DNA from 2 places in the Streptomyces sp. HUAS MG56 genome. Region 2 is predicted to be linked to the other one. Evidence: riboswitches for the same ligand, from Rfam matches in the RefSeq annotation. Region 2 holds a riboswitch; the other holds the start of a gene.

Region 1 (14,492 bases), 6.3 Mb from region 2:
CCGCGCCATGGACAAGGCCCGGCTGCGCGAACTGCGCAGGCACCGTGCCGCGATGGTCTTCCAGCACTTCGGTCTGCTCCCGCACCGCACCGTCCTCGACAACGTCGCCTACGGCCTGGAGATCCAGGGCATCGGCAAGGCCGAGCGCCGCGCCCGCGCCGCCGAGGTCGTCAAGAAGGTCGGCCTGGAGGGCATGGAGAAGCGCCGGCCCAGCCAGCTCTCCGGCGGCCAGCGCCAACGCGTGGGCCTGGCACGGGCGTTGGCGGTCGACCCCGAGGTGCTGCTCTTCGACGAGCCCTTCAGCGCCCTCGACCCGCTGATCCGCCGTGACATGCAGGACGAGGTGGCCCGGCTGCACCGCGAGGAGGGCCGCACGATGGTCTTCATCACCCACGACCTCGCCGAGGCCCTCAAGCTCGGCGACCGGATCGCCCTGATGCGCGACGGCGAGGTCGTCCAGCTGGGCACCCCCGAGGAGATCGTCGGCTCCCCGGCCGACGACTACGTACGCGAGTTCGTCCGGGACGTCCCGCGCGAGCAGGTCATGACGGTCCGCACCGCCATGCGCCCGGCCGCGGCCGACGAGGACGGCGGCCCGGCCGTGCGCCCCGACGCCACCGTCGCCGAGGCCATCGAGGCCGTCGCCCGGTCGGGCGCCCCGGCCCGCGTGATGGACGAGGGCACATGCCTGGGCGTCGTCGACCACGAGCGGCTGCTGGACGTGGTCGCCGGTGTCACGGACGTGCCGAGCAGCACCCCGGAGGCCGTCTGATGGCAGCGCTCACCGTGGCGGCCGCCCGCGGCGCCAAACCGAAGATCCTCAGGAGCCGGGCCGCGGGCAAGCTCCTGCTGCTCGCCCTCCTCACCGCCGTCCTGCTGCCCGTCCTCGGCCGCTGGGGCAACGGCGCCTGGCCGCACGAGCTGACCGTCAGCCTGACGGGGCCGCTGACGTCGGCCAGTAACTGGGTCATCGACAACCGGGACAGCCACCCCCTGTTCCTGTACTTCTTCGGCTACATCAGCAACGCCGTCGTCCTCTCCGTGCGCGCCGTCTACCTCACCCTGCTCGCCCTGGGCTGGACCGGCGTCACGGTCCTCGGCGCGCTGGTCGCCTGGCGCGTCGCCGGAGTCCGGCTCGCCGCCGGCACGGCCGCCGCGTTCCTGGCGTGCGGCGCGCTCGGCATGTGGGTGCCGACCATGCAGACCCTCGCGCTGATGGTCGCGGCCGTGCTCGCGTCCGTGCTCGTGGGCGTGCTGCTCGGGCTCGCCGCCGGCCTGTCCGACCGCCTCGACCGCGCCCTGCGCCCGGTCCTGGACACCATGCAGGTGCTCCCGGCCTTCGCCTACCTCCTCCCCGTCGTCCTGGTCTTCGGCATCGGCGTCCCCGCGGCCGTCCTCGCCACCGTCGTCTACGCCGCCCCGCCGATGGCCCGCCTCACCGCGCTCGGCCTGCGCGGCGCCGACCCCGAGGTCCTGGAGGCCGTGGAGTCCCTCGGCGCCACCCGCCGCCAGCGGCTGCTGACCGCCCGGATCCCGCTGGCCCGGGGGGAACTGCTGCTCGGCCTCAACCAGACGATCATGATGGCGCTGTCCATGGCCGTCATCGCCTCGGTCATCGGCGCCGGCGGCCTCGGCGACCGCGTCTACCAGGCCCTCGCCTCCGTCGACGTCGGCCAGGCCCTCGCGGCCGGCATCCCCATCGTGCTGCTCGCGATCGTCCTGGACCGCGTGACCGCGGCCGCGGGCGAGGACCGTACGGCGCGAACGGCGCAGCCCGGGACGCCCCGCACCATCGGCTGGGTGTACGCGCTCGCCGTCACCGCGGCCGTCGCCCTCGCCGCCCGTCTGCTGCACGGCCTGAACTGGCCCACCGGCTGGACCCTCGGCATCGCCGCGCCGGTCAACAGCGCCGTCGACTGGATGACCGCCCACCTCTACTCCGGCGTCCCGGTCATCGGCGGCACCGCCGACTGGGCCGGCCACTTCACCACCTGGGTCCTGGACCCGGTCCGCGGCGGTCTGCAGTGGCTGCCCTGGTGGTCCGTGCTGCTGATCGTCGCAGCGCTGGCCTGGCTGATCGGCACCTGGGCCACCGCCCTGACCGCCGTCCTCGCGATGGCCGCGATCGGCGTGCTCGGTGTCTGGGACCCGGCCCTCGACACGCTCTCGCAGGTGCTGGCCGCCGTCGCCGTCACCCTGGTCCTCGGCTTCGCGACCGGCATCGCCGCCGCCCGCAGCGACCGCGTCGAGCGCGCCCTGCGCCCGGTCCTGGACGTGTTCCAGACGATGCCGCAGTTCGTGTACCTGATCCCGGTCGTCGCGCTGTTCGGCGTCGGCCGCGCCCCGGCCGTGGCGGCCGCCGTCGTCTACGCCCTGCCCGCCGTCGTCCGGATCACCGCGCAGGGCCTGCGCCAGGTCGACCCGGCCGCGCTGGAGTCGGCGCGCTCGCTCGGCGCGACCGGCCGCCAGCAGCTGTGGCAGGTCCAACTCCCGCTCGCCCGGCGCTCGTTGCTGCTCGCCGTCAACCAGGGCGTGGTCCTGGTCCTCGCCGTCGTCATCATCGGCGGTCTGGTCGGCGGCGGCGCCCTCGGCTACAACGTCGCCTTCGGCCTCGCCCAGGGCGACCTCGCCACCGGCCTGGTGGCCGGTGCCGCCATCGTCTGCCTGGGCCTGATGCTGGACCGGGTGACCCAGCCGACCGAACGCCGCGCGAGGAAGGGAGCCTGACATGCGCGTACGTACGACCGTCCCGGCCGCCCTCGCCGTGCTGGGGCTCGCCACCGGCTGCGGCGCCGCCGACATGACCAAGCAGGCCTCGCCGTTCGCCAACGCGCAGGGCGCGAAGTCCGTGACCCTGTCCGTGCAGTCCTGGGTGGGCGCGCAGTCCAACGTGGCCGTCGCCCAGTACCTCCTGGAGCACAAGCTCGGCTACCGCGTCGACACCGTCCAGGTCGACGAGGTGCCCGCGTGGGACGCGCTCAGCCAGGGCCGCGTCGACGCGATCCTGGAGGACTGGGGCCACCCGGACCAGGAGAAGCGGTACGTCGAAGACAAGAAGACCATCGCCCGCGCCGGCGACCTCGGCGTGACCGGCCACATCGGCTGGTTCGTGCCGACCTACCTGGCGAAGCAGCACCCCGACATCACGGACTGGAAGAACCTGAACAAGTACGCCGGCCTCTTCCGCACCCCGGAGAGCGGCGGCAAGGGCCAGCTGATGGACGGCTCCCCGTCCTACGTCACCAACGACAAGGCCCTGGTCGGCAATCTGAACCTGGACTACCAGGTGGTCTTCGCCGGTTCCGAGGCCGCGCAGATCACCCAGATGAAACAGTTCGCCAAGGAGAAGAAGCCCTTCCTGACCTACTGGTACTCGCCCCAGTGGCTGTTCAAGAAGGTCCCCATGACGGAGGTGAAGCTGCCGCCGTACAAGGACGGCTGCGACGCGGACGCGGCGAAGGTCGCCTGCGCCTACCCGCACACCCCGCTGCAGAAGTACCTCAACGCGGACTTCGCCAGGTCGGGCGGCAAGGCGGCGGCCTTCCTGAAGAAGTTCCGGTGGACGACCGAGGACCAGAACGAGGTCTCCCTGATGATCGCCGACCAGAAGCTGTCCCCGCAGGACGCCGCGAAGAAGTGGGTGGACAGCCACCCGGACGTGTGGAAGAAGTGGCTGTCCTGAACCGCCCTACGTCTTCAGCTGCTTCTTCAGCTGTTCGGTCATCCCCTGCAGTGCCAGCGCCGCCCAGCGCTGCTGCTTCGGTCCGAACGTGATGCGCGTGGCCCCGAGTTCGCCGAGTTCGGCGAGCGAGGGGCCCGTGGCGTCCAGGTGGCCGTGGACGTTGACCGGGCCCTGGATGCCGGACCGCAGCAGCGGCAGTACGTCCTCGGGGGCGCGGATAGGGAAGATGCAGTCCGCGCCCGCCGCCACGTACAAAGCGGCCCGCTCGATGGCCCGTTCGGGATCCGTCTCGCCGCGCAGGAAGGTGTCGACGCGGGCGTTGAGGAACAGCCGGTCGCCCGCGGCCGCGCGGAACTCGGCGAGGAACTCCGCCTGCTCGTGCGGGTCCTTCAGGACACCTCCGGCGGAGTCCTCAAGGTTGCAGCCGACGGCGCCCGCCTCCAGCAGCCGTTCCACGATCTCCCGCGGCGCGAGCCCGTACCCGGCCTCGATGTCCGCCGACACCGGCACGTCCACGGCCCGGGTGATCCGGGCGACCGCCGCGAACATCTCGTCGGCCGGGACCGCCCCGTCCTCGTACCCGAGCGACGCGGCCACGCCCGCGCTCGGCGTGGCCAGCGCCGGGAACCCGGCCGCCGCGAACACCCGCGCGCTGGCCGCGTCCCACGGGCCGGGCAGGACCAGCGGATCGCCCGGGGCGCGCCCCAGGTGCAGCGCGCGGAACTCCTCGACCGTGCCGCCACGGCTCACGCGTGCTGCCCCGGCCGGTAGTGGCCGGGCACCATCCGGGTGCTCACGCCGATCCGGTTCCAGGCGTTGATCACCGTGATCGCGGCGATCAGCTGGGCCAGCTCGGGCTCCTCGAACTGCTTCGCGGCCCGCTCGTACACCTCGTCCGGCACGAAGCCTCCCCCAGACTCCGTCCGGGAGGTGCCCCCAGTCAGGACGGTGATCGCCTCGGTCAGCTCGATCGCCGCCAGTTCCCTCTCCGTGTAGAAGTGCTTCGACTCCTCCCACGCGCTGAGCTGCACGATCCGCTCCACGCGCTCACCGGCCGCGAGCGCGTCCTTGGTGTGCATGTCGAGGCAGAACGCGCAGTGGTTGAGCTGCGAGGCGCGGATCTTGACCAACTCGTACAGCGTGGGGTCCAGCCCCCGCCGGGCGGCGGCGTCCAGCCGGACCATCGCCTTGTAGACCTCGGGCGCGTGCTCGGCGAACTGCATCCGGGGCGTGTGCTCGGCGACGTACTCGGCCTGCTTCTCGGTGCTGATGTCAGTGCTCATGCCGTCGACCCTACGAGCGAGGCAGCCCAGGGGTATGGTCCATTTCCATGGCGAAACCTTGGGCCACTCTCGGCGTCGACCTCCACCTCGAACCGACCGGCGCGGGCGGGCTGCGCCGGGGCCTGACCGACGCCCTGCGCGACGCCGTCCGCACCGGCCGCCTCGCCCCCGGCACCCGGCTGCCGTCCTCCCGCACCCTCGCCACCGACCTCGGCATCGCCCGCAACACCGTCGCCGAGGCCTACGCCGACCTGGTCGCCGAGGGCTGGCTCACCGCCCGCCAGGGCTCCGGCACCCGCGTGGCCGAAAGGGCCGCCGTCACCCCGGCGGACCCGGCGCGCAGCGGTGCGGCGGCCCCACGGCGCACGGCACCGGCGCGCCCCACGTACAGCCTCCTGCCCGGCACCCCCGACCTGGCCGCCTTCCCGCGCGCCGCGTGGCTGAAAGCCGCCCGCCGCGCCCTGGCCACCGCCCCGCACGACGCCCTCGGCTACGGCGACCCGCGCGGCCGCCCCGAACTGCGCACCGCCCTCGCCGGCTACCTCGCCCGCGTCCGCGGCGTCCGCACCGACCCCGAGACCCTCATCGTCACCTCGGGCTTCGCCCACGCCCTGCGGATCATCGGCCCCGTGCTCGCCGCGCGCGGGGTGCGCGCGGTGGCGGTGGAGTCGTACGGCCTGGACGCGTACCGGCGTCTGCTCCGGCAGGCGGGCCTCGCGACACCCCCGCTCCCGTACGACGAACTCGGCACGGACCCCCGGGTGCCGGGCGACGCCGGCGCGGTCCTGCTCACCCCCGCCCACCAGTTCCCGATGGGCCTGCCGCTGCACCCCGACCGGCGGGCCGCCGTCGTGGACCGGGCACGGCGCACCGGCGGGCTGATCCTGGAGGACGACTACGACGGCGAGTTCCGCTACGACCGCCAGCCCGTCGGCGCCCTCCAGGGCCTGGACCCCGACCACGTGATCTACTTCGGCACCGCCAGCAAGTCCCTCGCCCCCGGCCTGCGGCTGGGCTGGATGGCACTGCCGCCCGCTCTGGCCCAGGAGGCGATCGAGGCCAAGGGCACGCACGACACCGTGGGGGTGCTGGAGCAGCTCACCCTCGCCGAGTTCATCACCTCCGGCGCGTACGACCGCCAGGTCCGCTCCGCCCGCCAGCGCTACCGGCGCCGCCGCGACGCCCTGGCCGAAGCGGTCGCCGCCCGCGCCCCCGAGGTCACGGTCACGGGCATCGCCGCCGGCCTGCACGCCCTCCTGCGCCTGCCGCCGGGCCTGGAGGAGTCGGTGGTCCAGGCCGCCGCCTGGCAGGGCCTGGCCCTCCAGGGCCTGTCCTTCCACCGTCACCCGGAGGCGGCCGCCGAGCCGCTGGACGCGCTGGTGGTGGGGTACGCGACCCCGCCGGACAGCGCGTGGGCGGGCGCACTGGAGGCCCTGTGCCGGGTGCTGCCCTGACCACAGGCGGCTTTCAGGCGACGGACTCCTCGGCCCCCGGTGCCTCTCCGAAGCGCGCCAGCGCCATCGCGCCCGCCACCGCCACCAGGAAGCCCAGGACCGCCAGCCAGGTCAGCCCCTCCCGGGTGCGGTCGCCCAGCCAGACGACGCCCACCGCCGCCGGTCCGAGCGTCTCGCCGATCACCAGGCCGGCCGTGGCCGTGGTCACCGCACCCCGGGTCAGGGCGGAGGTCAGCAGCATGAACGCGGCGCCACTGCCGATGACCAGCGCGTACGTCGCCGGGTTGGTGAGCAGTTGCGCGGGCCGGAGCGAGTCGATCAGGCGCACCGACACCTCCACCACCCCGAACCCGAACCCGGCTCCCAGCCCGAGGACCAGCGACCGGCCCTTCCCGGTCAGCCGCCCGCCCGCGAGCGCGAGCAGCAGCATGCCGACGGCCACCGCGAGCATCACGTACCGCAGGGTGTCCGATCCGTCCTGTCTGCCCTCCGGCCCGGACGCCAGCGCCAGCATCGCGAGCCCGGCGCACACCACGGCCACCGCGCCCCACTCCGTGCCGTTCAGCCGTACCCGCAGCAGGCGCGCCGCCACCACGGCGGTCACCGCCAGGCTCGACGCCAGGGCGGCGCTGACGGCGTAGATCGGCAGGGACCGCAGCGCCACGATCTGGAACAGGAAGCCGAGCCCGTCCAGCGACAGCCCGGCGAGGTACCGCCACTGTCTGAGCGCGCGCAGCAGCAGCGCGGCCTCACCGCCCTCGCCCGTACCGGCCGTCCGCGCGGCCACCGCCTGCAACACCGTCGCGGTACCGAAGCAGACCGCCGCGCCCAGGGCGCACACCATTCCAAACAACACAAAGGGACTCTAGGCGAGTGGTAAAGCCGCAGGCCGCCTGAACGGCGGTTCTCACCGATCTCTAGGCTGATCCGAACGTCCTACGAACCAAAGTCCGATACGGGGGAGACTCCACCATGGAGAACACGCGCCGCCGGCTGCGCTCCGGCACGGTCGTCCTCGGCGGCATGGGCCTGCTGGCCGCCGCCCTGACCGCCTGCTCGTCCGAGCCGGACAAGCGCTGCGTGGACCGCGGCAGCTACGACTTCGCCCGGGGCTACAGGATCGTCTCCGACAAGAACTGCACGTCCACCAAGGCGTCGGTCGACGGCGGCTGGTACTACGGCGGCACGAAGAAGGGCTCCTGGGCGGACGGCGGCTCCTTCACCAGGCCCCGCAAGAGCTCCGGCAGCAGCCACGGCGGGGTCCACCGCGGCGGCTTCGGCGGCGGCCACCACAGCTCCGGCGGCTGAGGCCCGTATGGAGCGCCGTACCCTCACCCCCCGCCCCGGCTGGCAGCGGACGGTCGAGGAACAGGGGCTGATCTACCCCCTCACCCGCCACCCCGACGACTCCCTGCGCCCGTACTGGGACGAGAGCGCCGCGTACGTCTTCACCCTGGACGAGGTCGAGGCGCTGGAGGAGACCGTCGCCGAACTGCACGCCATGTGCCTCGCCGCCGCCGGGCACCTCGTGGCGCAGGACCGCCTCGCCGACCTCGGCATCACCGACCCGCGCGTGGCCGCCGCGGTCACCGAGTCCTGGCGGCGCCGGGCCGAACTCCCCTCCCTGTACGGCCGGTTCGACCTGCGCCACGACGGCACCGGCCCGGCGAAGCTCCTGGAGTACAACGCCGACACCCCGACCTCGCTGGTCGAGGCGGCCTCCCCGCAGTGGTTCTGGATGGAGGAGCGCTTCCCCGGCGCCGACCAGTGGAACTCCCTGCACGATCGCCTGGTCGAGGCCTGGCGGACCCAGGCCGCGTTGCTGCCGCCCGGCGCCCCGCTGCACTTCGCGCACTCCGCGGCCGACGAACTCGGCGAGGACCTGATGACGGTCGCCTATCTGAAGGAGACCGCCGAGCAGGCCGGGCTCGACACCGACTGGCTGGCCATGGAGGAGATCGGCTGGGACACCCTCTCCGGCCGCTTCGTCGACAACCGGCTCCGGTTCATCCGCGGCATCTTCAAGCTCTACCCGTGGGAGTGGCTGACCACGGACGCCTTCGCCGGACACGTCCTCGACACCCTCGACAACGGCGGCGGCACGGGCTCGACGCTGTGGATCGAGCCCGCCTGGAAGATGCTCCTGAGCAACAAGGCCCTGCTGGCGATCCTCTGGGAGCTGTACCCCGGCCACCCGAACCTCCTGCCCGCCTACCTGGACGGCCCGCGCGAGCTGGCCACGACCGCGGGCTACGTCGCCAAGCCCCTGCTCGGCCGCGAGGGCGCGGGCGTCACGGTGCACCGGCCGGGCACCGCGCCGGCCTCGCGCGACGAACCCTGCTGCTACCAGCAGCTCGCCCCGCTGCCCGCCTTCGACGGCAACCACGTCGTCCTCGGCGCCTGGGTCGTCCAGGGCGAACCGGCGGGCCTGGGCATCCGCGAGTCCTCGGGCCTGATCACGAACGAGTACGCCCGCTTCGTGCCGCACGTGATCCTCTAGGCCCCTTCGAGCACCGCCCGCACCTGCTCCAGCCCCCAGTCCAGGTCCGCCTCGGAGACGACCAGTGGCGGCGAGAGGCGCATCGTCGCGCCGTGGCTCTCCTTCACCAGCACTCCGCGCTCCATCAGCCGCTCCGCGACCTGCCGCCCGCTGCCGACGTGCGGGGCGACGTCCACCCCGGCCCACAGCCCGCGCCCCCGCACCGCCGTCACCGCGCCGGTGGCCGGCAGCTGTGCCAGCGCCCGGTGCATCCGCGCGCCCAGCTCGGCCGCCCGCGCCTGGAACTCGCCGGTGCGCAGCATTGCGATCACCTCCAGCGCCACCGCGCACGCCAGCGGATTCCCGCCGAACGTCGACCCGTGCTCGCCCGGCCGGAACACCCCGAGCACCTCCGCGCTCGACACCACCGCCGACACCGGCAGGATCCCGCCGCCCAGCGCCTTGCCCAGCACGTACATGTCCGGCACGACCCCCTCGTGCTCGCACGCGAAGGTCCGCCCGGTCCGCCCGAGCCCCGACTGGATCTCGTCGGCCACGAACAGCACGTTCCGCTCCCGGGCCAGCTCCCGCACCGCCGCCAGATAGCCGGCCGGCGGCACGATCACCCCGGACTCGCCCTGGATCGGCTCCAGCAGCACCGCGACGGTGTTCTCCGTCAGCGCCGCCCGCATCGCGGTCAGATCGCCGTACGGCACGATCTGGAAGCCCGGCGTGTACGGCCCGAAGTCCGCCCGGGCCTCCGGGTCGGTCGAGAAGCTGATCACGGTCGTCGTACGCCCGTGGAAGTTGCCGCCCGCGACCACGATCTTCGCCATCTCCGCGGGCACGCCCTTGACCTTGTACCCCCACTTGCGGGCCGTCTTGACCGCGCTCTCCACCGCCTCCGCGCCGGTGTTCACGGGCAGCACCATCTCCATCCCGCACAGCTGGGCCAGCTCGGTGCAGAAGGCGGCGAACCGGTCGTGCAGAAAGGCGCGCGACGTCAGTGTGACCCGCCCCAGCTGCGCCGTCGCCGCCTCGATCAGCCGCCGGTTGCCGTGCCCGAAGTTCAGCGCGGAGTACCCGGCCAGCATGTCCAGGTACCGGCGGCCCGCCACGTCCGTCAGCCACGCCCCCTCGGCCGTGGCCACGACGACGGGCAGCGGATCGTACGTGGGCGCGCAGTGCGCGTCGGCGGCGGCGATGAGATCTTCGGCGGTGGTCATGATCGCTCCCGGTGCGGCGGTGCCCCCTTCGATGCCCTCACCCCATCCTCGCTCGCATGGTGGACGCGCGGCCTGTCGTGCGCGGCCCGCCCGGTAGGCTGATCAACGGGCCGTGACTGGCGCGCTGGGATGGGACCGACCATCAGGGAGCGGCCCTGCGGGACAGCGATCCCGCGGGAAAACAGTGCCGTGCGCCTGGGCCGAACGTGAACGCTGTACGCACACCGTCCGGAGGTCCCCGATGCCTGAGCAGCAGCCCCTTTCCACCGAGTCCACCGCCTTCCGCGCCGCCCTCGACGTGATCCGCGCCGTCGAGCCGCGCGTCGCCGACGCCATCGGCCAGGAGGTGCACGACCAGCGCGAGATGCTCAAGCTGATCGCCTCCGAGAACTACGCCTCCCCGGCCACGCTGCTGGCGATGGGCAACTGGTTCAGCGACAAGTACGCCGAGGGCACGATCGGCCGCCGCTTCTACGCCGGCTGCCGCAACGTCGACACGGTGGAGTCCCTCGCCGCCGAGCACGCCAAGGCGCTGTTCGGCGCCCGGCACGCCTACGTCCAGCCGCACTCCGGCATCGACGCCAACCTCGTCGCCTTCTGGGCCGTCCTCGCCGACCGCGTCGAGGTCCCCTTCCTGGAGAAGGCGGGCGCCCGCCAGGTCAACGACCTCACCGAGGCCGACTGGGCCGAGCTGCGCCAGGCCTTCGGCAACCAGCGCATGCTCGGCATGTCCCTGGACGCGGGCGGCCACCTCACCCACGGCTTCCGCCCGAACATCTCCGGCAAGATGTTCGACCAGCGCTCCTACGGCACCGACCCGGCGACCGGCCTGATCGACTACGAGGCGCTGCGCGCCCAGGCCCGCGAGTTCAAGCCGCTGATCATCGTCGCGGGCTACTCGGCGTACCCCCGGCTGGTGAACTTCCGGATCATGCGCGAGATCGCCGACGAGGTCGGCGCGACGCTGATGGTCGACATGGCGCACTTCGCCGGTCTGGTCGCCGGCAAGGTCCTGACCGGCGACTTCGACCCGGTCCCGCACGCCCAGATCGTCACCACGACCACCCACAAGTCGCTGCGCGGCCCGCGCGGCGGCATGGTCCTGTGCGACGACTCCCTCAAGGACCAGGTCGACCGCGGCTGCCCCATGGTCCTCGGCGGCCCGCTCCCGCACGTCATGGCCGCGAAGGCCGTCGCCCTGGCCGAGGCCCGGCAGCCCGCCTTCCAGGACTACGCCCGGCGCATCGTCGACAACTCCCGCGCGCTGGCCGAGGGCCTGACGCGCCGCGGCGCCACGCTCGTGACCGGCGGCACGGACAACCACCTCAACCTGATCGACGTGGCCACGTCGTACGGCCTCACCGGCCGCCAGGCCGAGTCGGCCCTCCTCGACTCCGGCATCGTCACCAACCGCAACGCCATCCCGGCCGACCCGAACGGCGCCTGGTACACCTCCGGCATCCGCATCGGCACCCCGGCGCTCACCACCCGCGGCCTCGGCACGGCGGAGATGGACGAGGTCGCGGGCCTGATCGACCGCGTCCTTGCGACGACGGAACCGGGCACCACGAAGTCCGGCACCCCGAGCAAGGCCTCCCACGTCCTGGACGCGAAGGTGGCCGAGGAGATCGCCCAGCGGGCGACCGACCTGGTGGCGGGCTTCCCGCTGTACCCCGAGGTCGACCTGGGCTGACCCGCTGCCGCGCGCGGGGTCGGATCGGTGCCGTCGCCACTGTCCACACCTGAGAGAATGATGAACATGGCCTCTGCTGACCGACCCCGCGTGCTCTCCGGTATCCAGCCCACCGCCGGCTCGTTCCACCTCGGCAACTACCTCGGCGCCGTCCGCCAGTGGGTGGCGCTCCAGGAGTCGCACGACGCCTTCTACATGGTCGTCGACCTGCACGCGATCACGGTCCCGCAGGACCCGGCAGAGCTGCGTGCCAACACCCGGCTCGCCGCCGCCCAGCTGCTCGCCGCCGGCCTGGACCCGGACCGCTGCACCCTCTTCGTGCAGAGCCATGTCCCCGAGCACGCCCAGCTCGCCTGGGTCATGAACTGCCTCACCGGCTTCGGCGAGGCCAGCCGCATGACCCAGTTCAAGGACAAGTCCGCCAAGCAGGGCGCGGACCGGGCGAGCGTCGGCCTGTTCACGTACCCGGTCCTCCAGGTCGCCGACATCCTGCTGTACCAGGCGAACGAGGTGCCGGTCGGCGAGGACCAGCGCCAGCACATCGAGCTGACCCGGGACCTGGCCGAGCGCTTCAACGGCCGCTTCGGCGAGACCTTCGTGATCCCGTCGCCGTACATCCTCAAGGAGACGGCGAAGATCTACGACCTCCAGGAACCGACGATCAAGATGAGCAAGTCGGCGTCCACGCCGAAGGGCCTCATCAACCTCCTCGACGAGCCGAAGACGACCGCCAAGAAGGTCAAGAGCGCCGTCACCGACACCGACACCGTGATCCGCTACGACGTGGAGCACAAGCCGGGCGTGTCGAACCTGCTCACCATCTACTCCACGCTCACCGGCCGCACGATCGCCGAGCTGGAGCGGGAGTACGAGGGCAAGATGTACGGCGCCCTGAAGACCGACCTCGCCGAGGTGATGGTCGAGTTCGTGACGCCGTTCAAGGAGCGCACCCAGCAGTACCTGGACGACTCCGAGACGCTCGACTCGATCCTGGCCAAGGGCGCGGAGAAGGCGCGCGCCGTCGCCGCGGAGACGCTCGCGCAGGCGTACGACCGCGTGGGATTCCTGCCGGCGAAGCACTGAGCCGGCTGCCGCACCGGACAGAGCGCTGCACATCACTTCCCTCGCGCCTGCCCACAGGACACCCGTGGCCGTACAGTCAATAGCCACGGGCGGGGAAGAACGCGGTAAGAACACAGGGCGCGGACGACAGGAGACGACGTGGGGACCGTAACGATCGGCGTGTCGATCGCGGTCCCGGAGCCTCACGGCAGCCTGCTCCAGGAGCGGCGCGCGGGCTTCGGCGACGCCGCGGCTCACAGCATCCCGACGCATGTCACGCTGCTGCCGCCGACCGAGGTCGACGCGGCGGACCTGCCGGCCGTCGAGGCGCACCTCACCGAGGTCGCCGCGGCCGGCCGCCCCTTCCCGATGAAGCTGTCGGGCACGGACACCTTCCGCCCGCTCTCGCCCGTCGTCTACGTCCGGGTCGTCCGGGGCGCCGATGAGTGCGCCCGGCTCCAGCAGCGGGTGCGGGACGCCTCCGGGCCTGTGCCGCGCGAGCTCCAGTTCCCGTACCACCCGCACGTCACCGTCGCGCACGGCATCTGCGAGGCCGCCATGGACCGCGCCTTCGCGGAGCTGTCCGGCTTCGAGGCCGACTGGCCGTGCACCGGCTTCGCCCTCTACGAACAGGGCCTCGACGGCGTCTGGCGCAAGCTGCGGGAGTACACGTTCGGGGGCTCCGTGGTCCCGCCCCAGGCGAGCGGCGCCGAGGTGGAACGGTGCGCTAGACCGGGAGTCTCCTGAACAGCGCCCTCGGTGTGTGCCGCAGCGCGGCCATCACCACCCTGAGCACGCCCGGTACCCACACGGTCTCCGCGCGGCGGCGCAGGCCCAGCTCGATCGCCGTGGCGATGGCCTCCGGGGTGGTGGCGAACGGCGTCTCAGGCCGGTGGACGGACCCGGGGCGTACGACCATGACGTGCACGCCGGTGCCGTGCAGGGCGTCGCCGAGGCCCTGGGCGAAGGCGTCGAGGCCGGCCTTGCTGGAGCCGTAGATGAAGTCCGCGCGGCGGGCCCGCTCACCGGCGACGGAGGACAGCACGACCAGCGAGCCGTGGCCCTGCGCCTGGAGGGCGCCCGCGGCGACCAGGCCGGCCGAGACCGCCCCGGTGTAGTTGGTCTGGGCGACCCGCACGGCCCGTGCCGGTGCGCGCTCGTCCTCGGCCTGGTCGCCGAGGATGCCGAAGGCCAGCAGCACCAGGTCGATGTCGCCCTCGGCGAAGACCTTGCCGAGCGCGGTCTCGTGGGAGCCGGGGTCGAGGGCGTCGAAGTCGGCCGTACGCACGTCGGCGCCGAGCCCGCGCAGGCTCTCGGCGGCCTCCTCCAGGGCGGGCGAGGGGCGCCCGGCCAGCCACACCGTGCGGGTGCGGCGGGCGATCAGCCGGCGCGCGGTGGCCAGCGCGATCTCCGACGTGCCGCCGAGGACGAGCAGGGACTGGGGGAGACCGAAGGCGTCCTTCACGTCAGCTCCTAGGAGTCAGAGGGCGAGGCGGCGGGAGAGGTCGGAGGTGAAGACGCCGCGCGGGTCCAGCCGGGCGCGCAGGGCGCGGAAGTCGGCGGCGCGCGGATACATGGCGGTGAGCAGGTCGGGGCGGAGCCGGGAGTCCCGC
Region 2 (14,492 bases):
ACGCTTCGCGGTGCTGCTCGAACCGCGCCGAGAGGCCGCGCAACAACACCCCGACCTGGCAGAGACCGTACTCAGGTTCGCCGAGAACGGCTTCTCGCTCACCGCGACAGCCCGCGTCCTGCACGTGCATCCGAACACTGTGAAGTACCGCCTTCAGCGCTGGCAGCAACTCACCGACTGGGACGTACGCACCTGGCACGGACTGTCGTCCACCATGATCGCGCTCGGCCTGCCGACACTCTGAAACGCTCATCCGGCCAGGGCCGCAACTCGGTGACATTGCTCTTGCCGGAAAACTCGTCCGCGAAGGTCACACGGCATGTTCGTACTCGTGGAGGATTCCGCCGAGGCGGTCGCGTCGTCGTACGTCGAGGTGGGCGACGGCGTCCGGGTCGGTGATCGGTCGGCAGGTCAGTACCCAGCGTTCCATGATCGAGTTCATGCGCGGCATACGGATGCCGCTGAGTACGACCTCGATCCCCGCGTCTTCCAGGACGCTGTCGAACAACTCGGGGAACCTGCCGTCCCGGTCCCGGATCAGCAACCGTGCCCGGCAGCCCGACTCCTCAAGGTCCATGACGAGATTCCTCACGACCTGTACCACCCAGGAGGCGGTCGGGTGCGCGGTGGCACCCAGGACCCGGATCCGGCGGGTCGCGTGCTCGATCACCGCGAACACGTACAGCCGCGCCCCGGTCAGGGTGACCATCTCGAAGAAGCCGCACGCCACAAGGGCGTCGGCCTGGGAACGCAGGAAACCTGCCCACGTGCTGGAACTCCGTTCGGACGCGGGATCGATCCCGGCCCCCTTCAGGATCTGCCATACCGTGGAAGCAGCCACCCGCACGCCCAGGACGAGCAGTTCGCCATGCACTCTCCGGTAGCCCCAACCGGGATTCTTCCGGGCCGGACGCAGCACCAGGACACGGACGGAGCGCACGGTGCGGGGCCGGCCCGGGCGGCCCGGCCGGGAACGGGCCGCGTGCCGACGCGCGAGCAGGTCGCGGTGCCACCGCAGCACCGTATCGGGGTGCACGAGCAGCCCACCTGGCGCAGCACGCCACGCGGGAGACGGTGCAGCAGCGCGGCCAGGAACGCCCGGTCGCCCGGGGCGAACCGTGCCCTCTCCCTGCCGAGTCGGCGTTCCAGCACCATGAGCTGATGGCGCAGGGCGAGGATCTCGATGTCCTTGCCGTGGTCGCTCACAGGCAGCAGGCGCAGCATCGCGAACGCGTTCGTCACAGCGAGATACGTCAGTCGCAGCAGCACGGTCGGTCATGTTCCCGCAGTTCCCGGCACGCCGCCACACCGCCTCCCACCAGGACGGATGAGGTTTTCGGCACGGGCAACCCTGGCCGCCGAATGGGCCGCCGCCGGCGTACGGGGCAACGGCATCTGCCCCGGCTGGATCACCACCGAGATGACCGACGGCTTCACCACCACACCAGAGATCTCCGACGGCCTGATGCGGGCCGTGCCGGCCGGCCGCTGGGGCGAGCCCGAGGACATCGCCGGCGCCGCCGTCTACCTCTCAAGCGACGCCGCCCGCCTGGTCACCGGAGAATGCCTCGTCCTGGACGGCGGCCTCACCTCCACCTCCGGCGGACCCACCATGCGAGACCTCCTCACCCAGGGCCGCATCCGCGGCCGACACCACACACCCACCGCCGCGAGGGGACCGCGCGGTGTACGCGCGGCTCTCCCGGTGTCGCGGTCAGGCTGTGCAAGTTCAACGCCTGGCCAGCACCCGAGCGCGAGCCGAGGAACCCGCCAAGGCTGGCCGACACACTGCGGACTCGCGTCCTCGGCGGCTCACCGCCCTCACGGGCGGCGATTCGCTATCGGATCGAACTGCCGGCCAGTCCGATGCGAGGTCTCCATTCTGAGCGGGGGCCTTTCTGGCTTGGTCCCAAGGGGCTGCTGGTCAGGAGGTCAGTGGTGCTGGATTCCGAGCTGGTTCGCGGCGGCGTCCTCGGTCTGCGCGAGCAGGACCGCAATGGTCATCGGCCCCACGCCACCGGGCACCGGAGTGATCAGGCGGGCGCGAGTGCGGGCGGTGTCGAAGTCCACGTCGCCGACGTTGCCCGGGTTGTATCCGGCGTCGATCACCACCGCGCCCGGCTTGATGTCCTCACCCCGGATCAGCCGGGGCCGTCCCACGGCCGCTACCACGACGTCCGCTTCCCGGACGATTTCCCACAAGTCCGCCGTGCGGGAGTGGCAGTACGTGACTGTTGCGTCCTCGGCGAGCAGGAGCATCCCGGCGGGCTTGCCAAGAATCGCGCTGCGACCCACCACGACGGCGTGCTTGCCGACGAGGTCGACGTCGTACGCCTCCAGCAGTCGCATGATGCCGCCCGGAGTGCAGGACACAAAGCCCGGCAGCCCGAAGCTCATCGCGGCGAACGAATGCATCGTGACCCCGTCGACGTCCTTCTCCGGGGCGATGGCCTCGAACGCCGCTCGCTCGTCGATGTGCGGGCCGCAAGGATGCTGGAGCAGGATGCCGTGCACGTACGGATCGCCGGACAGCCCGGCGAGGGTATCGATCAGTTCGGCGGTCGTGGTACTGGCGGGCAGGGCGATGTGCCGGGACTGGATGCCCGCCTTCGCGCACCGCGCCCGCTTCATGCGGACATACGTGACCGACGCGGGGTCCTCTCCCACCAGCACCGTCGCCAGACAGGGACTGGTCCCTGCACGCCTGAGATCTCTGCCGCCTTGGCAGCAGCCTCTTCGATGATGCGTGTGGCGAGGCCGGTGCCGCCCATGAGCTGGGCCGTCTGAGTCGCGGACATCGTTGCCTCCAGGCGTTGCTGACCACTCGCCCAGGCGCACGGCAACGACGTCTCGTCAGACCGCTCCCCGGTGGTGCTCCACCTCAGCGCCAGTCACGGCCCACACCGCACTGTAGTAGACGCACCACGCTCACACCGGTCAGCGTTCTCAGCTGGGGGAGCAACTCGCCACGGCCTATCCCCCTCCGGACTGACGTCAATTCTCGTCAACGTTCCTGATGCGCCCACCCGCCCAGCGCCTCCTGAACTCACCAACAAACGCTGCTACTGGAAGTGCACGAAGCCACTCGTCCGCTGTCCAGCCGGTGATGTCGAGCAGCAGCCCATCGAGCGGGCCGCCGACCAGTTCGGGACGGCGTCCCGCTGTGTGGTGTAGCCGATCACGGGTGAGGTGTGCGCGGGCTTGCTCCCGGCGCGCACGCTTCTGAGAGGTTCGCGCTCCCTGGGCATGACCCGTCCCACCGTCACCCGGGACGAGAGAAGAGCAGGTCAGAGCTTCGATGACCCGCAATCTCGTCAATCGGCGGCCGGGTGTGGTGCGCCGACGGTCGCCGCCCCCAATATCGGAACCGCGCCGCCCCGACGGCCCGGATCCTCACGTCCGTCGACGGTGCGGTGCCTCAGCGACCCACGCACAGAAGGAACCCACGCTCATGAAGGTCATCGGCAAGCTGCTCGCCCTCGGACTCGCCTCGGTAGCCCTCGCCGGCGGCGGACTCGCCGTGGCGCCCACTGCGGACGCGGCGACCACTGCCGCGCAGGTCTCCGCGGCGTACTCCTCCACCAGCTGCACCACGGTGTACTACAAGAACAACGCCCTGCTGTTCCAGCAGTTGGTCCCCAACCACAATCTGGCCTACGGCGACTACGGCGACTATTGCGTGAAGCTGCTGCAGAAGGGCATCGACGAGTACTACGGCGGCACCCCGCTGGCCGTGGACGGCAACTTCGGGCCGCAGACCGAGTCCTGGGTCAAGAAGTTCCAGAACGACTCGCCCTGCTCGCAGGGCGTCGACGGCCAGGCGGGCCCCAACACCAACAGCTGCCTGGAGTACCTCACCGGCGCCTACGGGCCCATCTACCCCTGACCACGCAGGGCCCATCCGGCTGGGCTGGCGTCGGAGGATGTCTTGGCCGTTGCCGCGCTGCACCCACGACCGGGTGCCGCATGACCGCGCTTGAGTGAAGAGGGCTCCCCGTGAATGTGGGAGCCTTCTTCTCATGCGTTGCCCTTCCACATAGGCGTGATGCGCAGGGCCTTCCAAGGGGCGGGCGGCAGACTTGGGTGAGTGCCGCCGGGCCCGTTCCGCTCTCACGGCCCACCATGGCTCTTCAGCAGGGGGCAGACGGGCGTCCGTACCGCGATCCTGCCCCTGCTGAAGAGCCCTCCTTCTCTCTTACTGCTCTGGCCGCATACGTTCGCCGGATCCGGTGACGCGACGGTCGGCGTCCGTGGTGTCAGGATCTGCGGATGTCGACTGGCGGCGGTATGCGCCGGGGGTCAGGCCGTGCTCCCGCTTGAAGGCGGTGCTGAACGCGAACTCGGATGTGTATCCGACCCGGTTGGCCACGGTCTTCAGCGGAGCATCGTAGTTGCGGAGGAGCCGGGCTGCGGTGGTCATACGCCACCAGGTCAGGTACGACAGCGGTGGCTGACCCACCAGGGCGGTGAACCGCCGTGCGAATGCCGCTCGGGACAGCCCGGCCAGTGCTCCCAGCTCTTCCACCGTCCATGGCCGGTGCGGAGCGCGGTGAATGCCCTGGAGTGCGGCGTGGATGGCCGGGTCGTGCAGGGCCGCGGTCCAGCCGGTGGTTGCATCGTGCCGGGGCCGCTCGTCGAGCCAGGCCCGCATGACGTACAGCAACAGGGCGTCGAGCAGTGCGGGCAGCAGGGCGTCACTGCCGAGACGGGGCTCCGCCAGTTCGGTCGCGAGGAGTTCGGTGGCTCCGCGCAGTGACGAGTGTTGTCCGAGGCGGGCTGGCAGGTGAACGAGCTCCGGGAACTCGCCTAGTAGTGGGTGGGGCCGGGCGCGGTCCATGAGGTAGGCGCCGCAGAGCATCACGGTCCGGGACCCAGCCCTGGCGCCGTCGAGGTGATCGCCTTGGTGGGGATCGGCGAGCGGCGAGGAGGGGAGGTCGGCCACCAGCACCGCGGGATCACCGGCCACAGAGTGGGCACTGCCGTGGGGGAGGAAGGCAACGTCCCCGGCCTGGAGTTCGATCGGTGAGCCATCCGGAGGGATCAGCCAGCTCCTGCCCTCGAGGACGAGGTGGAAGCCGGCACCGGCGAAGGGCCGGTGGCGTACCGCCCACGGCGCGCGTCGCTCGGTGCGCGCATAGTGCGGCCGCCCCATGCGCATGGCGGCGATCACGTCACTGAGCAGGTCCATTCGGCCAGCGTATTCGAATCCTCGGCACCCGAGACGATCACGTATACAGAGGAGACCCTGACGAATTAACCATCTCGTCGAAGAGCCATACGCTGCCTTCGGAGGTCGTGGAAAGGACATCGGACATGCGGATCGCGGTATACGGCGCCGGTGGTTACACCGGCAAGCTCGTCGTCGCCGAGTTGGCCCGGCGGGACATCGAGACGGTACTGGTCGGCCGGAACGTCGAACGCCTCAGCGAGGCAGCCGCCCGAGCTGGACTCACCGCAGTCGACGGCGCCGCAATACGGCGCGCCGAATCCGGGGACCACTCCGCACTCGTCCATGCCTTCCAGGACTGCTCCGCGGTCATCAATTGCGCGGGGCCATTCGTTCTGTCCCGCGAAGCGGTCGTGCAGGCCGCCATCGCCGCCGGATGCCATTACGTCGACATTGCTGGTGAACAGCGCCACCTCGATCGCGTCTTCAGCGCCTTCGCCGTGCCAGCCGAGGCGGCGGGGGTGACAGTGGTCCCGGGCGCCAACGACGATGGCCTGCCCAGCGACTTGCTCGCTCACCTCGTTGCCGCACGTGTCCGTCCTGTACGCGAACTCGTCATCGGCCTGGAACTGGTCCGCACTGGCGCAATGCCGTCCCGCGGGACTCTCCAGTCGGCGCTGGAGAACATCGACACGTTCACCGGCGGCGGCCTCGGCTACGAAGACGGCCGCTGGCATCCCGATATCGCCGCACGGCGTACGGCACTCACTTTTCCGGACCGCTCCGACCCGATGCCGGTGGTGAAGTTCCCTCTTCCGGCGGTGGTCACGGTTCCCCACCACGTCGCGGCACGCCGGGTCGAGGGGGTGGTCCGTGCGGAACTGGCGGCCGCATTCGCCGACATTACCCCCGCGCTCATCGACAGCGTTCCCGAAGGACCGCCCGCGGACAGCCGCCGCACTGCGCGCTGGATCATCGTCGTTGAGGCGACCAGCGAGGACGGGCGGCACGCTTGCGGCATCGTCCAAGGCATCGACATGCAGGGGACCACCGCGGTCATCGCGGTCGAAAGCGCGCGTCGGCTCGTTGCCGACGGCGCCAAGCCCGGTGTCCTTGCCCCGGCCCAGGCCTACTCACCCGCCGACTTCCTGGAGTTCCTCGTCCAGCACGGCTCGCATTGGAGCGTCGATCCCACGGGCGGCGCTGTCGATGCCCGCCAGGCGCTATGACCGCACAGGCTCGCCGAGCTGCGTCAGGCTACGGCTTTGAGGGGGCGTCCGCCCCAGCGGATGCCCTTCTCGCTGCGGATGCGGGCGCGTTCCCTGCGTTCGGCGGCCAGGACGTCGCGGCGCGGGCGTTGGCGTTGCGCCAGCGCATGTAGGCATGCAGGGCCCGGGTCTGCACGGTGTGGTTGGCGTGGTGGGAGTTGGCGATGGTGAACTGCCTCAGCGGCCCGAAGTGCGCTTCGATCGGGTTCGCCCACGAGGCGTAAGTCGGGGTGAAGCACAACTCGACCTTGTGCTTCTTCGCCCAGCGGCGGATGTCGGCGCCTTTGTGGGCGGACAGATTGTCCAGGATGACGTAGATCGGTGCACCGTCGAGCCGGGCGGCACGGATCGACTTCAGCGCGGCCAGCGTGTTCGCGGCACCTTTCTTGCAGCGGTTGACACCCCCACAGCCGGTCGTCGCCGATGGAGTAGCAGCCCGTGGGAAGCGGTCCAGGACCTCCTCGATCCGGTCCAGATTCGCCTCGCGGTCCGGGTCGGGGGATTCCTTCCATTTCCTGGTGCGCTGGAAGGTGACACCGCGGCGGGCGAGCAGGCGCCGTAAGGTTTCGCGGCCGATGCGGATCACCCGGCCCTGCACTTTCCGCAGGTAGTCGACGAATTTACGCAATGACCAGCGTGTGAAGGGCTGGCCGAGCTTGGCGGGGCGGGTGGTGGCCGTCTGGATGACGAAGTCCTCGTCGTCAGGGCTGAGTAGACACCCCATGACATTTGAGGTCAAGCGGACTGGAGGTGCGCGTGATGCGACCAAGCGGTCGCCTCGTCGTAGAGAGTGCGGGACTTGAGGCAGCCGTGGAAAATGCCGACGAGCCGGTTGCCGACCTTACGCAGGGCAGCGTTGTAGCCGGATTCCCGTGCTCGTTGCTTGTCGTAGTAGCGGCGTGCGCCGGGCGGCCCACGGCCGCCCGCTCGTCCTCGCTGAGCGAGTCCAGCAGGCCGGTACGGGCCAGCGTGCCCAGCAGGGCGTGACGCAGGACGTCCGGGGCGAGGGCGGCGTGGCGGGCGGCTTCGGCTTCCTCCTCCTGGAGGCGCTTCTCCTTCTGCCGCTGCTTCTCCCGCTCGCGTTCGGCGCCGGCCGCCAGCTCGTCCTGGACGACGGCGTCGGCGTCGGGGTCGTACGGGCCGCCGACGGTGGCGAGCAGCTGCACGATGCGCGCCCATTCCGCGGCCTCTGCCGTGCCGCGGTCATCGTCGGCCAGGTCCTCGAGGGCGGCCGCCGCCTCCGGGTGCGTCATACCGCGGGTTCGCCGCCGGACCGAGTGGCGGCCGATCTCCGCCTGGTCGACCGGCTCACGGTCGGCGGCGGCGCGGGAGACCGGGACGCGAGGGCGCTGGCGGGACCAGGGTGCACGGGTGCTCACACGAGCCTCCCAATCGTCGCGGGAGGAACGGATACCGGGCCCGCAGCATGTGGCGCGCTGTGGGCGCAGGACAGGTTTATAGCAATCCTGAATTCCGCGCCCTAAAACTTGATATTCAGCCACTCCACGTCCTTGAATTCCACGTGCACGCCCGCGCGCCCGCCGCCGTCTCGGCGGAAATAGGCGTCCGCTACCAACTCGTGCAGATCGTCATCCGTCGCCCCGCCCTCCTGCGCGGCTAGGATCCGGTCGGCATGCGCGGGTGAGACAGCCGCGCTGATGTCCCGCATCCGGCCCGCGTCCGAGGTCCCTTCCGGGCCGAACCCGAAGTACGCCCGGCAGGAGATGACGAGCCCACCGGTGGTGGCCGCGCGCTGCCTCGCCTGCGCCCTGACCTGTGGTTGCCACTGTGCTTCGGTCTCCTCCACCAGAGCCGCCTGGAGACGTTTCTGCGGCCTCCTGGAGGCGCCCGAGAGGTAGCGCTCCACGGTGCTACGGGAGACGCCCAGACGCTCGGCTACTGCCTGCGTGGAGCCCTTGGCGCGCGTGCGAAGGAATTTCATCTGGGCGCGCGGGGATTTCGGCGCGAGACGGGTGAACAGGGCGCGTTCCGCCCGCCCGAGGCTGTCGAGGATCTTGTCCCGGAGCCGGGCCTGCTGCTGCATGGTGTGCTGATCATCCATACCGGGCAGGGTCGGCCGGGTCCCCTGCGGACAGAGGACTCCGAGCGACGGGGATCATGGGGCACCGATCACAGGAGGACCGCGGATGCGGCTGACGATGGACACCGAGACGGACACCTACGAGCAGGCGATAGCCGCCGTCCAGGCCGCGTACGGGCTGCGACCGGCTGTCCCCGATGCCTGGCGCGACGCCCCGGACGCGAAACCCCGCCCCGGCCCGCAGGACCTCGCCGACGACGCCCTCACCGGCGGCTGGACGGACCAGCTGCTGTTCCGCGTGATCGCCTCGCTGGTGCCCGGAGCTCGGGCGGCGCTGCGCCGGGTCACCGAGCTGGGCGGCACTGCCTCCTACGACGACGTCCAGCGGTACTTCGCCGACCATCCGTCGACGCCAATCCTGCCGTCGACGATCGGCGGCACGCTGACCAGCATCAAAGCGGTCCAGCGCCGCGTCGGACCGGACAGCTGCGGCCCTCTCCTCCAGCGAGACGAACGAGCCCGGCGCTACCAAATCGACGACGGACTCGTGGCCGGCCTCTATCGGGCATTCGCCCTGGCCGATGTCCGCCCTGACCTGCTGCGCGGCGAGCCGTTCGGGTCGGCCACCTGACGCGGTCCGGGCAACGGTCAGGTGCTGTCGATCAGTTGGGGCCGTCGTCCGCATGAGCTGCCGGTCCAGAGAATCCGTGTCCCAGAGCATCAAGCAGTACAAGGACGCGCACACTGTCATCTACGGCAGCTCCAGCCTGGACCGTCTCGTCACCGAGGAGCAGGCCGGTCACGCGGCCGCCTGGGAGGCCGCCCAGAAGCTGAAGAAGTCCGGACAGCCGACCGACACCCAGAGCCTGGCCCATACTCTGGGGGCGCTGGCCCGCCAGCAGGCCGACCGGCTCGTGGTCGACTTCGGCCTGGACCACCTGGACGAGGAGGAGGTCAAGCGTCACGCGGCGGCCGCAGCGGCGCGTATCGCCCCCGAGTTCGCCACCGCCTGACCGCGGCGGCGTCCTGTGCGCCACCGGGTGCCGGCGGTCACGCGCCGGCACCCGCCTCCTTCGGCTCCTTCTGCTCTCTCGGCCGACGGAGGCTGGACCGTCGACCAGGTGACTGGCCATCTCGGGTCTCAGGGCGATCAGTCCGGCCACCGAAAGCCGTCCCGAGCGTTTGCCGCTCACCGTCACCTGCGAAGTCACTGTGCGCCGGCCCGGCCCCGGGCGCGCCCGTCGGCATGCCAACCGTTCCGATGATTAGACACTCCCGGAGCGGCTGCCAATCGGGAGACTGAGCCGGCGTGAGAGTGGGATGCGCAACGCACAGGGCTCCCGTGCCGTTGAGTGAGTGTCTTTGAACTTCCGGACAGGGAGCGCGGGTTGAGAGCGGTGCCGTGCTCAATCAAGGAATTGGGACACAGCGGCCAGCCAAGTGTCCGGTTGATCGATATGAGCCATGTGCCCAGCTGCCTCCAGGATCTTGGCGCTGGCGGAGGGGATCATGTCGGCGGCCTGCTGGACGAAGAGGGCAGGGAAGGTCATGTCGTATCGGCCGTGCAGGAAGAGCGTGGGGATCGCAAGGGCTGTGAGACGGGGCACGGCGTGTTCGAGGACTGCTTGGGGCAGGATGCCGGCGCGCAAGGGCCTCAGCCACTCCGCTGAGAAGCGGACGGACTCCAAGCGGCGTAGGTAGGCGGGGAGAATCTCGTGGCACCAGAGGTTCGCCGGTGCGGCTGCGACGGCTGCCGCGCGGGTCAGTTCCGGTCCGACCAGGTGTGGGTTTGACCAGACGCGGGCTTGTGCTGTGCGGCGGTCCACCGCATCTGGCCAGTCATCGAAGGCGTCGGCGGGGACAGCCTTGACCGTGGTGGAGGCGAGGATGAGGCTACGTACCCGGTGGGGTGCTGCGAGGGCGAGTCGCTGGCCCAGGAGTCCGCCATAGGAGAAGCCGAGGACGTCGGCTTGGTCGACCCCGATGGTGTCCATGAGGACGATCAGGTCGTTGACGGCTGTGTCCGGGGTGTACTGGTCGTCGGACAGACCGCGGGTGGAGCCTCCGCATCCCCGCAGATCGGGCATGACGAGGCGGTGTGTTCCGGCAAGCTTGCTCAGAGGTTCTCGAAGATAGGTGTGGTCCCAATCGGGACCGCCGTGGATCACGAGCACGGTGCGGTGCGAAGGTCCTGTCGTCCGGGCGACGAACAGTTCGACGCACGGTTGCTGTGACACGGCGATGAGTTCCTCGGTGAACATGCCGCCAGTCTTCCAGCGCCCTCGCCGAGCATGACGCTTCGTCGGCTCAGCCGGTCGCCTTCGGCTTCCTTGCCCAACTGGGCGAGGGCTTCTTCCGGGTCAGCCTCTTGGTCATGAGAGTGATGCTGACCAGTTCAGGTGTCCTCGCTCCGGTGCGCAGGTTGAGCGGGGCGTCCTCGATCGCCGCCCACCGCTCAGCCGGATCAACAACCGATGCGAGAATGCGATGCACGGTGAACTGGGTAGATCCTGAAGGGCCGTCCGTTACTCCAGCACCGCATGGAATGCGCGCTCGCCGATGCCGCGCATCACTGGGTTGTCCGCCGAGTGCGACAGGAAGACCAGGGACAGGGCGAGCGCCCATCCGCGGGCCCGCTCCCAGGTCGCGTGGTCCGCGCGGCCGTACGCCTGTCGAAGGGCAGCACGCTGCTGCGCGGTGAACAGCATCCAGGCCACGGACAGGTCGGTGGCGGGATCGCCGGAGGTGATGTCGCCGAAGTCGATCACAGCGCTGATTCGGCCGTGGTCGACCAGGATGTTGGCCGGGTGCAGGTCTCCGTGCAGCCACACCGGCGGCCCGTTCCAAGCGGGTGCCGCGGCGGCCGTTTCCCAGATCTGCAGTGCGGTGGCGCGGTCGTCCGGGTCGACCTGTGCCAGCCCGGTCAGGACGCCCTTGGCGCGTCCGGCCAGGGGAATTCCTCGAACTGGGCTGACGGGCGCCTCCGGAGGGGCTGGTGCGTGCAGCGCGTCCAGGAAACCGCCGAGCGTCGTTGCGGCCGACCACGGGTCGTCGGGCTCTGATCGCGCCGCGATCCGGCCCGGGAAGAAGGGAACGACGCTCCAGGACCACGGGTACTGATCCGTCGGCTGCCCGACACGCACCGGCGCCGGCACAGGCAACGGCAGGCGGTCGGCCAACTCCGGCAACCACAGCTGTTCGTGCGCGACGAGCTCGGCGGCCAGAGCGCGCCGAGGCAACCGGACGAGGAACTCCTCACCGAGCCGACACACAAGGTTGTCCCAGCCGTTGGCCAGTACCTCGATCGGCAAGTCCGCCAGGTCGGGGTGCTGTTCGCCGAGCAGACGTCGCACCAAGTCGACAGAGACTGACACCTCCGCGGCAGGCATTCGGTGAACCGTCACAGCGAGAACTTTACGGCGCCGGCCCGGCGCGCTTGGCAACCAAAGCAGGAAAGGCCACGACGACCATCACCCCTGCTCTATCGTGAAAATCGGCATCGCCTTCTGCGACAACGGCCAACGGCCGGGCCCCCTCCGTTGCTTCCGAGGCAACCGCTTCTGCGGACCCTCTTCATGGCCGCGACATCTGTCGGCGCCCTCGCACAGCTCACCGGCCCTCTTCGCGTGCCCCGTGCCGGTCATCAGCGCTGCACAACCCCTACAGTCCCCCTTCGAGAGGTGGTCTCGCCCCGGCCCACGTCGGGCGAGAGTGAACTGTCCCGGCGCGTCCTCGTCCAGCCAGCCGCACTCCACTAGACGCTTCAGCTTGCCCCGGGTCTCCTCGATCTTCCCGGTCGTTGTCGGCAGACCGATCCGTGGCACGATCTGCTTGGCCTGCACCGGTCCCGGCTCGTCAGCGACGATCTCGACTCCCGGTAGACATCCGGCAGCACCGCCACGACCTGGCCCTCCCGCCACGGCGGCACCATCATCACCCCGACGCCGTGAGGCACCGACCCCTCGCTGGCTTCCGGAACAACCCCCGGCGCAACGTGCGGTTCGGCCTCCGCGGCTGACAGGTCCGCCAGCACCTGCGTGACGGTCTCCCGCGTGATCTCCAGTCGCGACAGATCCTCCCGCGCCTTGTCCAGCCGGATGGCCAACTCCACAGCCTCAGCCTGGAGTTCCTCCACACGGCGGCGAGCCGCAGCCTCCCGCGCCCGGAGCTCTTCCGTCAACGACGCCATGGTGCCCCACCTCCACTCCACAACGGCAGGAGGACCACGGCCCCACCACACAACAACTGGCTTCTTCCCAGCTCAGCCCGCAGGTTCAGGCCCGCTGCGCAGGACCGAGCCTCCTGATGACGTCGCGCATCTCCGCCTCGTCGGCCTCGTAAACCGTCTCACCCATGCGCGGATCCCGGGCGTGAAGCGTATGGATCAGCGGTCCGTAGGGTGTCCCCAGACTGACCAGAGAAGCCGAAGGGCCGTGGACTGCCCGCTCGGTACCCGGCTGGGCGGTCAGGTCGATGCGGCTGACAACCCCCGGGGTGACCCAGACCGTCGCCTGCTCCAGACGCGCCAGAATCTGCAGGTGGAAGTGCCCGCACAAAATGAGCTGGACATCTGTCCCGCGGATCGTCTCGGCCAACTCCGCGGAGTTCTCAAGTCCCAGCGCCTGCTGGACCTCGACATCCAGGGCGACCGGCGGATGATGGAAAGCCAGCACGGTGCCCGACGGGGCAGGCTCGGCCAGCAGTCCGCGTAGCCACTCGAGCTGACCGCTGTCCAGGCGGCCGTAGCCCTTGCCCGGAACGAGCGTGTCCAACGTGATCAACCGCCAACCGCCTACGGTGCTTACCGCAGCCCGCTCACCTGCCGCCCCCTCGTACGCAGCCTCGGGCTGCCTGTGGCCACTGCCGAGCACCTCACGGAACGCGCGGCGGTCGTCGTGGTTCCCCGTTGTGTAAAAGGCCGCCGCCCCGCGGCGTCCGGCGTAGGCGGACACGAGCTCGCCGGCCCGCGTGTACGCCTCGCGGGAACCGTCATCGGCAACGTCACCGGTGATGACCACCGCGTCGAGGTCGTCCAGGTACTGGAGTTCGTCCAGCAGAAGACGCAGTGCCGCCGTGCCGTCGGCCCCGTCGGCATCTGGGATGCCTGCCGCGTCGAGATGAGTGTCAGAGAGATGCAAGATCCGCATCGTCCGAACCTAGCCTCCGCCACCGCGTCGGGCCAGGCCCTCCTTCAGCCTCAAAGCGTGATCCCCACCATCACCTCAGAGGATCCGCACCCATCGAGAACTCCTGTCTGCCGGGCACCCTCCCAGCTCGCCAAGGCATCCCGGGTACGGCAGCAGGAACGCCGTCTGTGCACTGCTCCGGGAGAATGGCGGGTTGCCGCGGACGTCTTGGCCCTCTCCAGTTCACCCACGAGGTTGGCGGCGTCGGCGATCAGGTGAGGCCGTAGGCCGCCCGGGTGAGCGAGGGTTCCGGCTTTCGGTGCCCGGGGATTTGGGCCCTCTAGCGTGCGGGCCATGGAATCCACCCCGATGCCCGAGCCGCTGCGGCGGGCGATTCGGCGATTCACGAGCTGGTCTCCGAGGCGGTCCTGAACTGTCAGGAGGTGCTGCGGTGCACCGAGCCCGACCAGGCGCGCAACTGGAAGCGGATGACGCTGTACCGGACCACGGACGCGGCCGACACCCTGAACATGGCCGCTCTGCTGATCGCCGCGTACTGCCAGCGCATCGAGACGCCCATGGACACGCTCGCGTCCTACCTCCAAGTCCGCCAGCAGCAAGACCGGGCTGCCGGGCCACGGAAATCCGACCACCACGAACTGGCCGGACTGTTGGGCGATCCGCCTCCCGCCGACGACGCCGACGGACTGCGGTATGCGTGGGGCAAGCGCCATGCCGAGAACGCACTGATTCGCGAGGACGACCCGCAAAAGCTCCTCACCGAGGCGTGCCTGCATGGGCTGCGCGCGCGGCTGTGCGGCGACGTCGACTCCCTCGACGGCTACCTGCCCCCGCACATCGCACAGATCGCTTGCAAGGTCGCGGACGCG

Evidence for each region. Region 2 has a riboswitch for ZMP and ZTP ahead of AC4OXY_RS00285 (bifunctional 5,10-methylenetetrahydrofolate dehydrogenase/5,10-methenyltetrahydrofolate cyclohydrolase). Riboswitches for the same ligand answer to the same signal wherever they lie in the genome.
Region 1: it holds a riboswitch for ZMP and ZTP, as region 2 does, so the genes downstream of both, AC4OXY_RS30010 (glycine hydroxymethyltransferase) here and AC4OXY_RS00285 (bifunctional 5,10-methylenetetrahydrofolate dehydrogenase/5,10-methenyltetrahydrofolate cyclohydrolase) in region 2, are expected to answer to the same signal.

Annotation. Positions count from the first base shown of each region.
Region 1 covers NZ_CM178722.1:6,328,304-6,342,795, forward strand. Annotated here, with positions in the region: gene AC4OXY_RS29960 (quaternary amine ABC transporter ATP-binding protein) at 1-772, shown strand, start outside; gene AC4OXY_RS29965 (ABC transporter permease) at 772-2,727, shown strand; gene AC4OXY_RS29970 (ABC transporter substrate-binding protein) at 2,729-3,682, shown strand; gene AC4OXY_RS29975 (isocitrate lyase/PEP mutase family protein) at 3,689-4,432, opposite strand; gene AC4OXY_RS29980 (carboxymuconolactone decarboxylase family protein) at 4,429-4,965, opposite strand; gene pdxR (MocR-like pyridoxine biosynthesis transcription factor PdxR) at 5,013-6,419, shown strand; gene AC4OXY_RS29990 (DMT family transporter) at 6,433-7,263, opposite strand; gene AC4OXY_RS29995 (hypothetical protein) at 7,392-7,727, shown strand; gene AC4OXY_RS30000 (glutathionylspermidine synthase family protein) at 7,735-8,919, shown strand; gene rocD (ornithine--oxo-acid transaminase) at 8,916-10,124, opposite strand; ZMP/ZTP riboswitch at 10,227-10,332, shown strand; gene AC4OXY_RS30010 (glycine hydroxymethyltransferase) at 10,366-11,817, shown strand; gene trpS (tryptophan--tRNA ligase) at 11,875-12,900, shown strand; gene AC4OXY_RS30020 (2'-5' RNA ligase family protein) at 13,039-13,626, shown strand; gene dprE2 (decaprenylphospho-beta-D-erythro-pentofuranosid-2-ulose 2-reductase) at 13,607-14,344, opposite strand; gene AC4OXY_RS30030 (FAD-binding oxidoreductase) at 14,360-14,492, opposite strand, start outside.
Region 2 covers NZ_CM178722.1:48,270-62,761, forward strand. Annotated here, with positions in the region: gene AC4OXY_RS00270 (helix-turn-helix domain-containing protein) at 1-244, shown strand, start outside; partial or broken gene AC4OXY_RS00275 (transposase family protein) at 311-1,269, opposite strand; partial or broken gene AC4OXY_RS00280 (SDR family NAD(P)-dependent oxidoreductase) at 1,328-1,579, shown strand; partial or broken gene AC4OXY_RS00285 (bifunctional 5,10-methylenetetrahydrofolate dehydrogenase/5,10-methenyltetrahydrofolate cyclohydrolase) at 1,933-2,798, opposite strand; ZMP/ZTP riboswitch at 2,820-2,905, opposite strand; gene AC4OXY_RS00290 (peptidoglycan-binding domain-containing protein) at 3,452-3,886, shown strand; gene AC4OXY_RS00295 (AraC family transcriptional regulator) at 4,196-5,188, opposite strand; gene AC4OXY_RS00300 (saccharopine dehydrogenase family protein) at 5,314-6,396, shown strand; partial or broken gene AC4OXY_RS00305 (transposase) at 6,420-7,147, opposite strand; gene AC4OXY_RS00310 (hypothetical protein) at 7,137-7,814, opposite strand; gene tpg (telomere-protecting terminal protein Tpg) at 7,916-8,497, opposite strand; gene AC4OXY_RS00320 (hypothetical protein) at 8,583-9,107, shown strand; gene AC4OXY_RS00325 (DUF3759 domain-containing protein) at 9,184-9,489, shown strand; gene AC4OXY_RS00330 (alpha/beta fold hydrolase) at 9,883-10,737, opposite strand; gene AC4OXY_RS00335 (DUF6192 family protein) at 10,784-11,101, opposite strand; gene AC4OXY_RS00340 (aminoglycoside phosphotransferase family protein) at 11,002-11,829, opposite strand; gene AC4OXY_RS00345 (hypothetical protein) at 12,240-12,665, opposite strand; gene AC4OXY_RS00350 (metallophosphoesterase family protein) at 12,751-13,623, opposite strand; gene AC4OXY_RS00355 (hypothetical protein) at 14,046-14,492, shown strand, end outside.